DNA from 2 places in the Kurthia sp. Dielmo genome. Region 1 is predicted to be linked to the other one. Evidence: riboswitches for the same ligand, from Rfam matches in the RefSeq annotation. Region 1 holds a riboswitch; the other holds the start of a gene.
The links. A riboswitch is a leader RNA that binds a small molecule or an ion and turns the genes downstream of it on or off. The one in region 1 is predicted to bind lysine.

Region 1 (7,613 bases):
CCAGTTATTAAATAAATTGAACTGCTGGAATACCATGCCCATATGCTTACGGTAATCATTCAAATTTTTCTTTTGTAAAATATTTTCACCGTGATAAATAATTTCGCCACCTGAAGGTATTTCAAGTAGGTTAATACAGCGAAGTAATGTTGATTTACCAGAGCCTGATGAACCAATAACCGTTACGACCTCTCCTTTTTCAACAGAAAAGTTAATGTCCTTTAAAACTTCATGCGAACCAAAGGATTTTGATAGATGCTGAATATCAATAACGTTTCCCATACTCTCTCTCCTTTACTCGCGTGATTTCGGACGCATAATGCCCGCTTCATCAAGCATTTGATAATTGGCCTTGCCTTCTAAACGACGCTCGAAGAAACGAAGCACCTGTGTCGCTGTCAGTGTCATAATTAAATAAATAATACACGCGATGAAGAATGATTCGAAGTAACGGAAGTTCGCACCCGCAATCGTTTTTGTTTGGAAGAACAGCTCATTTACGGTAATGACATTTAATACCGACGTATCTTTAATATTCATAATATATTGATTACCCGTTGCCGGTAAGATATTACGCAGCACCTGTGGTAACACAACAGATGTCATCGTCGTCCAATGATTCATCCCCATTGCGCGTGCCGCTTCAAATTGTCCCCTATCGACACTAATAATGCCGCCTCGTACAATCTCCGCCATATAGGCACCTGTATTTAATGACACAATGACGACTGCAGCAAATGTCGCATTCATATCGCCATTAAAGCCGAAATCCGTACCAATTGTTGCTTTAAGCCATTGCATGATAAGCGGTGTGCCGTAGAAAATAACCATGGCCTGTACAATCATCGGTGTACCACGGAAGAATTCCACATAGACACGTAATAAGCCATTTACAATCGCTAAAAATGTTTTTTGACCGCCCTTTTGTGCTTTCGGAGTTGTATTAATGACGCCAATAATCAAACCGATTAATGCGCCAATAAGTGTCCCGAGTGTTGAAATAACTAGGGTCATCCAAGCGCCTCGTAAAAGCATCGGCCAGTTATTCGTAATAATGGTTATAAACCAATCTAAACTCATCAATATTCCTCCTCACAAGCAACTATTTTGCTGCTGGTTGATTTGCAATTGCTTCATCCATTAGCTTCGTACGATCGTCTTCAGAGATTTCTTTTAACGCCTCGTTTACTTTTGCCTTTAAATCACTGCCTTGCTGTAAGCCAACTGCAATTGCTGTATCCTCTTTACTTGTTTTAAAGCCATCTGTAAATTCAACCATTGCAAAATTATCGTTTGCGGCTGCTGCAGATACACCTTCTGGACGCTCTGAAACGTAACCATCAATTTTACCTGACTCTAGTGCTACACGCATTGCCGGAAAGTTATCCATGGCAGATTGCTTTTTCACACCATTAATTTGATCAATTACTGAATAATGGAATGTATTTAATTGTGCAGTGATTTTAGCACCGCTGAAATCTGCTAATGACGTAGCATTTTCATATTTACTACCTTTTTTCACAACCATTACAAGGTTAGATGTGTAATACACATCTGAGAAATCAATTGTTTTTAAACGCTCTTTTGTTGGCGACATACCTGCTACAATCGCATCAATCTTACCTGAAGTTAATGCGGGAACAAGTCCATCCCATTCTGTTTTCACAATAACTAATTCCTTACCTAATTTATCTGCTACCTTTTGTGCGATCGCAACATCGTAACCACCCGCATACTCAGAACCATCTTTAATTTTCACGGCGCCATTTGAATCGTCCTGTTGTGTCCAGTTAAATGGTGGATAACCTGCCTCCATCCCTACTGTAAATGTATCCTTTGAATCACCAGAAGATTCTGACTTATCAGAATCTGAAGCGCCACATCCTGCTAACGCAAGAACGAGTACAAGCATTAAGCCTACTAACCATCCTGTTTTCTTCATCCTACTCTCTCCTTTTTTGTCATTAATTAGTTATTAGGACTAAACAAAAAAGGACCTGAGGTAAACTCAGGCCCCTAAATTATCTTTAGTCCCAGAATCCTCACAACATTCCAAATTGAGATAGCACAACTCACTTAAGGTGGAAACTCAAGCGAGACAGTCCTGCAATTGTTCACTGCAGACCCAGCACATGATGTTGAGAAATCGTCATGCACTTCGGCGATAGTCCCTCATCAATCGTTTCATAACTCTTCTCTAGCTCATCGATTGTATCTTGACTTATCGCGCCTCTACCTCACGAAGCTGTGAGGCATTTATTCTAATTTATGAGACTAAATATACAGGAATGTTGTTTTTATGTCAATATAATTTGTCATAATATTTTTATTTTTCTAAACAATTTCGGTATTTACGACCTAATCATGCACATAAATGACTTCATTCCTTCGTATTTAATTAATTTTTATTTCTTTTTCAATGACATTACCATAGCGAATATAGATTGTATCTTTTTCGTTGATTTGCCATTTATTGAGGGCATAGTCTGTAGCATTGTCTGCTGTTACTGTTAGAACCGGTCTATCCCCTGTTGAAAATTTGCCATTTTCATCATAGTCCAAATACAAATCACCTGCTTGAACGGTATTTTCATATTCCTCTGCATCTGCCCATTCACGCGCTTTTTGAGTCATTCGAACCGTCGCATTACTATTTTGAGATAGTGTAAAGCGTTCTACTTTTGGATCTTTCCCGGCTTCCTCTGACGTATAAAGTACATCCTTATAGCCGATTGTTGCCGGAGCTGTTAATGTGGGTACATCTTTTGTATCAATGCTTGTAATTGCCGGTCTCGTTGCCGGGCTATAAATTGTTCGCGTACGAATTAATTTATCATTTTTATCGTAAATATAAACCGTTGTATAGCCATTTCGTAAAAATGTCACTGGTGCATAGTTAATACGTCCAATCGTATACTCACCAGTTGTCCCACCATCAATCGATAGCATCGCTGGATTATAGCGTACTTTATAGCCACTAACATCTGCTTTTGGTACCTCACCCGCGTATTTTCCATTCACATCTTCATAGTGCCATGTTAAATCATTTAAATTATTAAAGTCGATTTCCGCCTTTGCTGGAAGCTTACTCGTCGTCAGTACTGTCTGTGCAAGTGTTTTCCCACTCGCATTTTTATAATAAATCGTTCCTTTTTGACCGGCAGTAATTGGCGTTAATGACGTATACACTTCAGCGCCTGTAAATGTTTTTATCGGTGCGTAGCGGAATGAGATTGTCTTTGGATACTGAATGATCGATTTATTTGTAGCCTTGTAATAAGGGTCTCCGTATTGGTCTTTTTGTGTTGCACGAAGCCCTGAAACAGCGAGTGGGTTAATATCCTTCTCTATATAGGCCTTATACGTTTTCGGTGCCGTAATCGTTGTTAGTTTCCGCTTACTATCCACCACATTCACTGTAAAGGATTGCATATAGTTCCCAGCCTTGACTGTGATTTTTGCTTTCCCTGCCTTTTTCGCTACTAAATGTGGTGCAATAATAGGCAGTGAATCTTCACTACTAGCGTCCTGTAGATCCTCGTCACGGAATGAAATAACAGACGTATCCGAGCTTGTATAGGTTAGATTTGCACCATTCACACGGAGCCCTGGGTTAGCAAACTGTGCAGTAGAAACATAGCCTAGTTCACCGACAACTAATGTTTTAGTTGGTGTCATTTGATAGTTGTAGTAATCTTGTCGAACTTTTAGATAAATTTCATCTGTTGCTACTTCCTCTTTTGGATTGTAAGCAGTAAAACGAATTTTCGTATCTAGCTCGCGCTTCTTACCATTCTTCTCGACACTTACATGAAGTGGGTACACCCCTTTGTTCGTCGTAGCAAGTTCCCCTGTTGTCGAGGTGGTGCCTTCCGGAAAGATTGCTTGCTGTGCTGTAAATTTTATATCATAGCCCGCTCCTTTCCACTCCTTGACACTCTTTTGAGTAGCACCAATCTGCAACGCCAACGTATTTTCCTCACCCGGCTCAAATGTATCATTCGCAAGTGCTAAACTCGCCTGCGTTAAATCATAGTTTAACGTAAAGCTTTGATTACCAATTTGAATGGCAATGTCTTCATCAAGTGCTACAGGTGTATTCAATAACCAAACAGAATTATCCTCTTCACTTTGTATATAACCTTTGCCTTTTACGTTTTTCCCATTCACCCGAATTTGCTCTTTCAATAACCAACTCGTATCTTCTCCAAGCACTTGAAGACGATTCAAATCAAGCATCGAAACCGAGTCAATCGTCACTATAGGCACGCCTTGATTGAATTTCACTGGGTACGGGCTCGCATCACCATCCGCAAGCTTGCCGTCCTTATAATAGTAAAGGCCTTTATAATCCGTTAATTCTTGGCTTACCTTACCATAAAAATAAAGTGTTCCTTCATATAGATAGCTTCCTTGTGGTGCACGACCCTCTACAAATAAATGACCATCTCTTAGTTGTGTCGGTGCCGCAGTATCTAACTTGCCATCTTTAAATAAATACTGCTTTGTAGCATCCATTTTTTCACCTGTCGATAAATGGCCTTTTTCATATAAATAGTAGAGGCCCGCTTTTTGATATACCTTTTCATCCGCGCTACTTAAACGACCATCCACATATAAATACTGTAAGTCCTTTGTCTGTACATTCCCTTGCGCTAAAAAGCCATTTTTAAATAGAAGTGTATTATTACGCGCTTTTTTCGTACCACTTTTTAGCTGTGTATCATAATAAAGACGCATTAAATTTCCTTCGCCAACAATGGCATAGCCCGTATTTAATACACTATTACGATACAATTTGTTATTCCAATAAACATATCCTTTATTTAATTTGCCGTCCTTATACAATTTTCCTTTGTAGAATGCATATCCTTTTACTACTTTTTTCGTCGTTGCATCAATCAATACACCATTTTTCAATTGGTACGTTGCAGCTTGCACAGGCTGTAAGGTGATTGCTGATGACATCATAAAGGCTAAAATGGTAGAAGCGATGAGTCTTTTCCATTTCATAAAAACACCTCCCTATTTTGTATAAGATTTAATATTTTATTTTATTGTAAAATATTCTCTATTTGCGGACAAGATGACAAGGTTCCATACAATAGATAGTCTTTAATACTTATTTTATTAATAGATACATGAAAAGATAGTATGTCTAATCATGTATGAGAAAGGGTATAAAAAAGTGAAAAGCTTTTTATGTGATTTTACTAAAATGCTTGTTATAATAGCGATATAGTGAGGTGATAATATGACGTTTGGAAGCCACATTGACGCAATGCAACATCTTATGAATGACATACATAAAGCACGCGAAAACTTACGAAAAAAAATGGGTGAGGTGTATTTAACGTCTCAAAGCTGGTATGCCCTGCAACAATACAAAGCGACCTTAGAGAAGTGTGAGCAAATGTTTGATTTTTGCTTTGAATTAACCCTATTACATAATGAAATGACAGATGATGCGAGTCAAAAAATCATTTATAAGTCGGTGCAAAATCGAATGATGGATTTTATTGGCTATGTTGCTTTCCAGCAGCATTTATTAACGATTTGGCAAGAAAGTGATATTACACCAGCGATTTTAAAGCTAGGCAAGCGTATCCAACAAACTTTAAACAGTGCGGCTAGTGATTTAAAACGCTATTTGAAATTACCAGATGATGATAATGATACAATGCCTCCACCTAATGTATTAAATTGAAACTTTTTTACTTTTTAAACGTACATATATGTATCACCATCTGAAGGAGAAATGTTTTTTGAAACGTTGAACAACGATCTTGCTCTTTTTTTCGTATTTTTTAATGCTTAGTCATGCGTACTATCAAACCATCGCTGAGCATTCACCTACAACAGCTAGTCAATTACAATTTATAGCTGTTGACCAAACCGTGACACGGTAAAAAAGAACAAGCATCTGTCGCATCATATGCTATTTTTAAAAGCATTATTATCTTAATCGAACGGATTATTGCGACACAAAAGCTTTATATTTATGGGAATCGACATTATCAATCCTGGCTATAAAGCAAAAACGAGAAGCGCACAAGTAGCCGCTTCTCGTTTTTTATTTGTTATAATTTGTTCCAATTTTATGGAGCTCTACAATTTTGCCACGTTGAAACAGCGAATTATATGTATAATCTATATCATATTCAATCGTATCCGTTGTATCAATACGCTTTTGAAATTGCTCGTCGATTTCATATGACTCATCATCGACGACTAAATAGTACGTATCATTCTTTTGCACAATATTTTCTTGTGTGATGCTCGTCCTCATCTGTCCTTCACTATGGAAAAACAAATAATTCACCGTAAAGAATAATAAGCCACCTATTCCTACAAACACAATGCTCTTCAGCCATTTATTCATAAAAACACCTCCCGTTATGTAATATTTTACCATAAAAGGAGGTTGTATTCATTAAGCTTTTGATGAAGATTCTACATCATCATGAATATTCATCTTGTAATGAATGATTGCCGTTACGAGCGCAAAAATACACGTGCCATACAATGTAATAGAAATTGATGGCATAAAGGCATCCAATAGCCCAATTAAACATAAAGCTAATATGTAATCAATGACGAAATCAAGTCCTGCCTGATATTGTTTTTCTAATAGTTCGAGTTCCACTAATACACTTGGAATCGCACCAATAAAAAAGGCAATAATAAAATCAAATACACCATATAATACAATGAATAATATACCCATCCATAAGGATGTATATTGCAAACCTAAAATTTTTAAGGCAAAAAATTCAATCACTCCTACCCCAATAAAAAGGAGTGCTACCACAAAGAGGCTCGCAGAAATTGCGAATTTTTCTTTCATTTATTAATCCCTCACTTCGTTACTAGCATAACAAGACTATCGACTAAATTCCATAAAAAAAGATAACCTGCCAATTAACACAATAATTAACAATTTATCATTAAATTTGGCATGCTATTATTATCAACTACTAACAAAATTTTATGTGAGTACTGTCGATTCACACAAAAGGGAATACCACTTTAAGTCTGAACGCTTAAAAAAAGAATAATCGTTCATGCTCATTCTTCTACTATATCATTTTGATACACTTTTGATAGGAGTGAAGAATATGAAAAAATGGATTATTAGTTTATCATTTGCAGCCTCTATGTTAGTCGCCGCATCTTCTGCATCAGCAGAAAGCATTACAGGGGACATCCCATCGGAGAGCAGTATTGCGAAATTTATTGTGAAGCATCCGCTTGCGAAATCACAGCCTCAAAAATATGTAACGCCCCCAACTTCAACGACAGTCAGCAAAACAGAGAACACCGCTGCGTTGAATTCCGTAAATCTAGTACGATATTTAACAGATTTACCACAAGTCAAAGAGAATAAAAACTTCTCAAACTTAGCACAAAACGCTGCATTTTTAATGAACAAAAACAATCAGCTGGCGCACCAAATTCGAGTGCCGCAAGGGATGTCCAGTACAAGTAAAACGTATAAAAAAGGTGCATTTGCTGGACTTGCTAGTAATATCGGCGTTGGGTATTACAATATCCAGCAATCGATTTTAAATGGCTACATGATTGACAGTGGTGGTAATAAGACCGCCATTGGT
Region 2 (7,613 bases), on a different contig from region 1:
GATGTCGCCACCCATAAAGTCTTGAACTTGGCCGACTAAAATAATCGCACATAAAATAAAGGCGAAAATCGGACCAAATGGGTACCAGCCAGAACGATATGGTAAATCATTTAAATCTTTTCCTTGTGCGATATATGCGCGACGGAAGCGGTAATGACTTGCGGCCATCCCAATCCAAGCGATAAAGCCACACATGCCAGATGAAGATAACAACCACATATATACTTCACCTGTTCCGAAGAATGATGTTAGGAACGCTAGGCAGGCTACTAATACCGTTAATACTAATGCAGCTACTGGCACGCCTTTACGATTTAATTTTAAGAAGATTTTTGGCGCTAAGCCGTCTTTTGCTAACTGCCATAATGTACGTGATGATGCGTATAAGCCAGAGTTACCTGCTGATAAAATCGCTGTTAACACAACCGCATTCATTAATGTTGCCGCAAATGCAATACCCGCATTTTCAAATACTAATGTGAATGGGCTAATCGCTACATTGTCATCAGCATTCACTAAGCGAGGGTCTGTGTAAGGTAATAATAAACCAATCGCGAATAACGCTAGAATATAGAATAATAAAATACGCCAGAAAATAGATTTCACGGCTTTTGGAATTGTTTTTTCAGGATCTTTTGCTTCACCAGCAGTCGCACCAAGTAATTCTGTCCCTTGGAATGAGAACCCTGCTGCTAGGAAAATACCTAGTATTGCGAAGAAACCACCGTGGAATGGACCGTCACCTTCAAAGAAGTTTGTGAAGCCAACCGGTGCTTTCCCACCGATAATACCAAAGATCATTAAAAATGATACGATTAAGAAAATGATGATCGTTGCGACTTTAATAAAGGCAAACCAATATTCACTTTCACCAAATGTGTTTACTGATAAATAGTTCAGTAAGAAAATAATAATAAGGAATGCAGCACTCCAAATATATGAAGGTGTATCTGGGAACCAATATTTCATAACAAGTGCTACGGCCGCTACTTCTGCCGCGATTGTTACTGCCCAGTTATACCAATAGTTCCAACCTAATGCGAATCCAAGTGATGGATCAATAAAACGTGTTGCGTATGTGCTCGTAGATGATACTGGCATGTAAGCCGACATTTCACCAAGGCCGGTCATTAAGAAGTACACCATCACACCAATTAAGGCATAAGCTAAAAGTGCGCCACCAGGACCTGCCTGTGCAATCGAGTTCCCACTTGCTAGTAATAAACCTGTCCCAATCGTACCACCAAGCGAAATCATCGTGATATGGCGCGATTTAAGACCACGGCTCAACTCGAGCTGTTCTGTATTGTTGCTCATAAAAATTTCCTCTTTTCCTATTGCGTATCAAGGTCTAACAGTGGTTTTTCTGAATAAAAAAACCCATTCTAGAACTTTCTCTAAAATGGGTTGTATGTATACAGTAGTCCCACCAAACTTAGATTAAAGATAGCTCAACACGTTGTTACGTGACAGTTCTGCACCTATTAAGCGACAGCCCCAGCATTCAAATGATAAAAGCATTTGAAATACTTCGGCAAACGTTCCTTTCTCATTTTGTCAGTAATGCTTTCTCATCTCGAAAATGATACTAATAACGTTCGCGACCTCTACCTCACCTTTTTTGCTGGATGAGGCATTGCAATATTCTTTTTAATACTCGTTTCATTCTAATATAAAACACAATTCACTTCAAGACTTAATTGACATTAAAACTTATGTAATCCTCTAATAATTTGTTTCTATACTTTACTTGTCGAACCTGTTACGCTTAGTTCAATTCAGGAATAGGAGGAGGAATATGGAACAATCACATTTTGAAACTTCACGCAAATGGACGAAGGCGACCTGGTTATTCGTACTAGGCATCGTTTGTATTTCCTTTACGATGCGCTCCCCGATAACATCAGTCGGCCCAATTGTCGAAATTTTACGTGATAACCTACATATTTCAAATGTTATAGCAGGCTTCATTACGACGATTCCGCTTCTAGCATTTGCCGTCGTCTCACCAATCGTTCCAAAGGTATCTCGCCGAATTGGCATCGAGCGTACTTTATTTATTGCGATGTTCATTTTAGCAATCGGCGTTATTTTACGCTCGCTTGGCAGTAGCACGATGCTCTACATCGGCACAGTGCTAATCGGTATCGGTATTGCATTTAGTAATGTATTGATGCCAAGCATCATTAAGCTTCGCTTCCCGCTTCAAATCGGGCTACTGACAGCCATTTTTACCGTTTCGATGAATGTAACAGCAAGTCTAGCAGCAGGTGTAAGCTATCCAATCGCAACCACAGCACTTGGCTGGCAAGGCACGCTATCCATTTGGCTTGTTTTTATCATTATTGCGATTATCGTGTGGCTACCACAAACGAAAAAGACGGATCATGTAAATGCAGCCAATCTTTCAGGTAAGCCACCGAAAAAGAAAATTTGGCAATATCCACTGACATGGGCTTTGACCTTTGCGATGGGCTTTCAGTCATTTTTATTTTATACGACCGTCGCATGGGTTCCGGCAATGCTTACCGAGCAAGGAATGAGTGCGAGTGCATCGGGTGCAATGTTCTCTGTACTACAATTTTCACAAATTCCGATGACCTTTATCATTCCCATTTTAGCAGGCCGTACACGCGACCAGCGCCCACTTGTTGTGATGTTTTCACTGTTTTATTTAATCGGTTTTGGTGGTCTCTTACTTGAATGGACGAGCCTCACATGGTTGTGGATGATTTTTCTAGGGCTTGCGGGTGGTGCATCGTTTGGTATTTGTATGATGTTCTTCTCTGTTCGGGCACGTAACGCCTACGAGGCAGCGGAGCTATCTGGCTTCGGGCAATCCATCGGTTATTTATTAGCCGCAACCGGTCCGGTATTATACGGCTTCGTACATGATTACGCTGGTGGCTTCCATAGCGCGAACTTTGTTTACTTAGCCGTTGCGATTATTTTATTCTTCTTCTCCTATGCGAGCGCGAAAGATCGGTATGTAACAAATGATTAATACATGCGGTGTGACGTTTAAATGTCACACCATTTTTTATTTCGAATCATTTATTTAAAAAGCCACATCCTGCTAGAAAGCGTCTTTTGCATACGACTTATTTTTTAATAAGTGTCAGCGCTATGTATATGAACCTAGTGAAACGCTAATCATTTGTCCAAATAGCATTTCATATCAAATAATTATGTTTTTTTCGGTTGATACGTACAATAACTTTGTACAGCATCTTATCAAAACCGGACAAAGAAGGGACGTTTTCAGCCCATTTTTCACGAGTTCGGGTCTATTTTCGGCCTCTAAGGGTTCTCTTTCACTTAGAAAAAACGTGCTGCATGGCGCATTTTTGATTCATTTCAATAAATGACATGCTAGACTGACCAAATCCGATTTTTCGTGCAAAAACAACCCTCGGAGAGCCTGAAAACACCTGTTTTTGCCGAAAACAACCGAAAACGGGCCTTTTTCATATCTTAAAAATAATAAACATCTATGAAAAAATCGCAAATAAAAATTTTCGTTGACAGCTTTCTGCATGATGCTTATTAAAACTCTCTTTTTACGTACGAAAATAGACGTAGTTTGGCACTTATTTAGAAATATGTCGTAGCCAAAACCCGCTCCTTGAGGCAATCAATGATTTCTGACAGTGCATAAAAAAATGAGCCTGGGGCAAAACATGTCATGTTCTTTTGCGTTCGCAATGAAAAACCGGAACCGCGCCACCGCGCGATTCCGGTTTTTCTTATGCTCATATGAGAGCTGATTTCTACACGTATGTCAAAGCCTCATTTCGTTATTTCACAAAGGCTTGTTCATTTTTCATAAAGGCATCCTGTACCATGTAGTAGGATGGTTTCAGACGATAAATCGAGTTCGGCTGCTCCCAGTTTGCCCATGTATATTGTTTGAACGGACTAATCGTATTGCCTTTTTTTGCTGGCAACGTTTGGACAACTTTGTCCTCATCATTCATAAAGGCAACACCTACGTGAATGCCGTCTACCTTTTCACGTGCCTTATAATCTGGCTTATCAATATCGCCAATTACTTCCTTCAAACTTGGGTCTGAGAAACTCATGAGCATCCACGGCACACGTAGCTCAATAAAATGCTCTTCTTCATTTATATTAAAATCAACAAGAGAATTATAGTCTTCTGCTTCAGGATTCGCATTGCCTTCAAGTAATTTGCCCGTTTCATACCCAACGAATGGGATTTTTCTTTCGTTGTTGGGATGTTTAGTTCATTGCTTAGTACATAATTAATTTTCGTAAAATTTCCTGTATTTTTTTCAGGATGATACGTAATATTTTCTGGATCGTATTTGCCGTAATACAGTGCATAAATATCATACTGTGTATCGACAAGTAGACGAGCATTTTTCGCTGATTTTAACGGTGCGATAAACTCGAGTCCATTTTCAGTTTTCAACTTATAGTTATTAATCTTTGTATTACCTTGCGTCTGCTTCGTATCAAGCATGAGCATCGGATACCCCTTCGCATCAGCACTCATTTGAATTTTATAATACACATAGCGCTCATCATGCTGCATCATGAGTGACTTGATTGGCCCACTTGACTCATACATGGTCTTTGCGCCTTCCCAGTCACGATCATCCCCATCGACCTTCACCTTTAATACATCAAAGCTCAATAAGCCAAATTGCTGCTCACTCGTCTGTGCATTTGACCAAAATGGACGACGATCTGGGTCATCTAAATCCATCGTATTCCACGTCCGCTTAAACCATTCATCCTGCCAGGTAAAGATTAAGCCGCCCATCATATCCTCATGTAAAATATCTTCGAATAAATGAACGAGTGTCTCGCCCTGTGCAGTTTCAGACATATGCCCCTGATTCCAACCATTGACGTTATTATGCGTTTTCCCTCGTGATGATGGAATCCCAAACTCTGCGATTAACACCGGCATATCATGTGCTGCATGTAAATCCTTTAAATATGCTGCATAGTTATTTTTCTTGCCACGAAAATCGATATAATCATTGTATTGGTAATTCAGCGATTCAGGATAATACGGATACACATGATAGCTTGCGAATTGCTGTGTTTTCGTTACGTCCCCTTTTAAATGAATAACATTCGGATTGACGGATACTAAGTCCTCCTCTGGATCAGGCTCCTCAGGATGCTCCAGTAGATCTGTCGTCACCCAGTTTGTGAAGCTTAGTGGACGAACCCAGTTATACTTATCTTTTTCATATTTTGCGACATAATCTAGATTTTCAGCAATCCAATGTTCAAATGGCGATGCACCCTTTGTATATACATATGTGCCTTTATAGTCGCCAACTGCTTTGTTTTTCTTATTCGTTGACTTCACCATCACTGGGTCCCACTCAATACCAAGCACCCAACCGATGACATACTCTGACACATCGGCTGTATAGGCCCCTGTTGCATGCCCCTTTTTATAAGCAATCATTTCATTGCCATGAAGAATATCGACGATGTGGCGAATTTCATCACGGAACTCCGTTGTCGCCTGCTTGTCAAAGACATTACCCTTATGAACAATTCGTTCCTCATCAATCCACGTACCATGCAGCAAATAAAGCTTTTGTTCGTGTGCTTCGTTATAACGCTTCAATGCATTATAAAACCCTGGTGGTTGCACCGTATAAACACGCATCGTATTGGAGCCAAGCTTACCAATATCTTGGAACCATTTATAATATTCATTTTCCGTAATCGCTGCCTGTCCAGGGAACGTACCGGGTTTTCCCATCCCTACATTGACGCCTTGAATTTTCATTGACTGCCATTTTCCATTCACTTGCACCTGCATACCATTGTCATGAATGCGCGACACATATTGAACTTCCTTTGGTTTTTTGAGGGCCGCTACCTTTTTATTTTTTTGTGCGGTCGTTTGGGCGAGTACCTTTTTCATCATCGGTACATATGCATCCCAGTAGAAGCCCGTTTCCTTACTAAAATGACTAATCCAACTATTCAATGTCTCCACACCAAGGAATTGATAGTAATTCGGCACAGACGGTGTTACATTGAATTGCCCCGCAAAGTAATACGCTGTCGCATTGTTCATCGTCATTTTATTAACAGCGACAAATTTTGTTGGCACACCATGTTCTTTCATTAACTGCTTCCCTGAATCCGTTAAATCCCAGTGGAAGTTTGCGAGTGTCGCTTCTGCTGATTCACTTTCAACAATATCAAACCAGCCATTAAATGCGACGGACTCTGTTAAATCAAATGCTTTTTGACCCGCTTCGGTGTACTTCACCGTAAGTTTACTAGCCACATCCTTGTCATCCTTGAGAATAAAGTATTTCTCTTGTTCCTCATTCACAAGCACAAAGCCAGCGCCACTATACGGCCAATTCTTTTCGTTCTTTAACCAGCTCGGCATATCCGGATTGTCGAGTGATAACTCATTAAAATGACGGCCAATCCAGCCAGACGAATGAATGCCAAGTACACTGCTCATATGCTCACGTACCTCGGTCGTTGTTGGCGATGCGAGTGTATTAAATTCCGTTACAAGCGTAACCGCCTTATCATCTTCAAGACGTTTAAAAACCGCATTCCATTCATCCATCGTCAGCCCACCATCGAGCTTTTTCGGCTTAGCCTGTCCTTGCTTCTCCTCATAGACACCATATGTATCTGCAATATAAATCAAATTCGTATCGTCATATGATGTCGGGAGTTTCCCTACAGGCTGGTCCTGCTCAGGATGATAGCCAAAGTAATCTGTTAGGGCATACGGTTCTCCCTTATCATTTACATATTTCTCTGCTTTTAATAGCCAGTTTAACCCCTGATGCTCTTGATACTCTGTCGTTGCAACTGTTTTATCGATAATCGCAATCGAGAGTTTTTGGTCACTTTTCAATTGCCAGCCCCCAAAAATCACAAGTAAAAGCGCTATGGCCGCACCAAAAATAATCAGTAATTTTTTCATCGTCGCATCCCCTTATAAGCCTTTTCGAACCATTTCGCCCCAGCTACTTTTACCGCGAGCATAATTCCACAAGCCGAGTAGACGGAACCATAATGTACATGGTTTATACCAAAAGATTTCAGTGATGGCTAAGACGAATAAGCGCCAAATATCTTTTACTGATATGTAACGCTTCATTAGCCATGACTCCATAATGACAGATACCATCGAAAATAGTGCGCCATTGATAACGAATAATAAGAGTAATAACAACGCAAACTCTAAATACACACCACCTGTGAAAAAGGCGAAAATCACATATAAGTAGCCCGCAAATTCGATAATCGGTCCTAAGCATTCGATAAATAAGAAATACGGAAAGGCGATAAAGCCTAGCTTACCGTATTTGGGATTTGCGAAAATTTGTTTATTACGCCATAAGCTTTCCATTAACCCTTGATGCCAGCGACTACGCTGACGCTTCAGCTGCTGATACGTTTCAGGAGCCTCTGTCCAGCATACTGGATACGGTAAAAACTTAATTTTTTTAGACTTTTGTTTTTTGCGAATCAAGCGATGTAGACGCACGACAAGCTCCATATCCTCACCGATTGTATCCCGCAAGTAACCCCCTACTTCGACAACTTCCTTTTTCGAGAAAATACTAAAGGCGCCAGAA

Region 2: it holds a riboswitch for lysine, as region 1 does, so the genes downstream of both, KTHG_RS19870 (amino acid permease) here and KTHG_RS12910 (transporter substrate-binding domain-containing protein) in region 1, are expected to answer to the same signal.

The regions. Positions count from the first base shown of each region.
Region 1 covers NZ_HE578959.1:354,343-361,955, forward strand. Annotated here, with positions in the region: gene KTHG_RS12900 (amino acid ABC transporter ATP-binding protein) at 1-282, opposite strand, end outside; gene KTHG_RS12905 (amino acid ABC transporter permease) at 295-1,080, opposite strand; gene KTHG_RS12910 (transporter substrate-binding domain-containing protein) at 1,103-1,942, opposite strand; lysine riboswitch at 2,056-2,243, opposite strand; gene KTHG_RS12915 (hypothetical protein) at 2,395-5,013, opposite strand; gene KTHG_RS12920 (hypothetical protein) at 5,255-5,707, shown strand; gene KTHG_RS12925 (hypothetical protein) at 6,074-6,382, opposite strand; gene KTHG_RS12930 (YrvL family regulatory protein) at 6,434-6,847, opposite strand; gene KTHG_RS12935 (CAP domain-containing protein) at 7,119-7,613, shown strand, end outside.
Region 2 covers NZ_HE578966.1:46,747-54,359, reverse strand. Annotated here, with positions in the region: gene KTHG_RS19870 (amino acid permease) at 1-1,317, opposite strand, end outside; lysine riboswitch at 1,440-1,618, opposite strand; gene KTHG_RS19865 (CynX/NimT family MFS transporter) at 1,799-3,004, shown strand; gene KTHG_RS21995 (hypothetical protein) at 3,798-4,082, opposite strand; gene KTHG_RS19860 (hypothetical protein) at 4,127-6,955, opposite strand; gene KTHG_RS19855 (glycosyltransferase family 2 protein) at 6,968-7,613, opposite strand, start outside.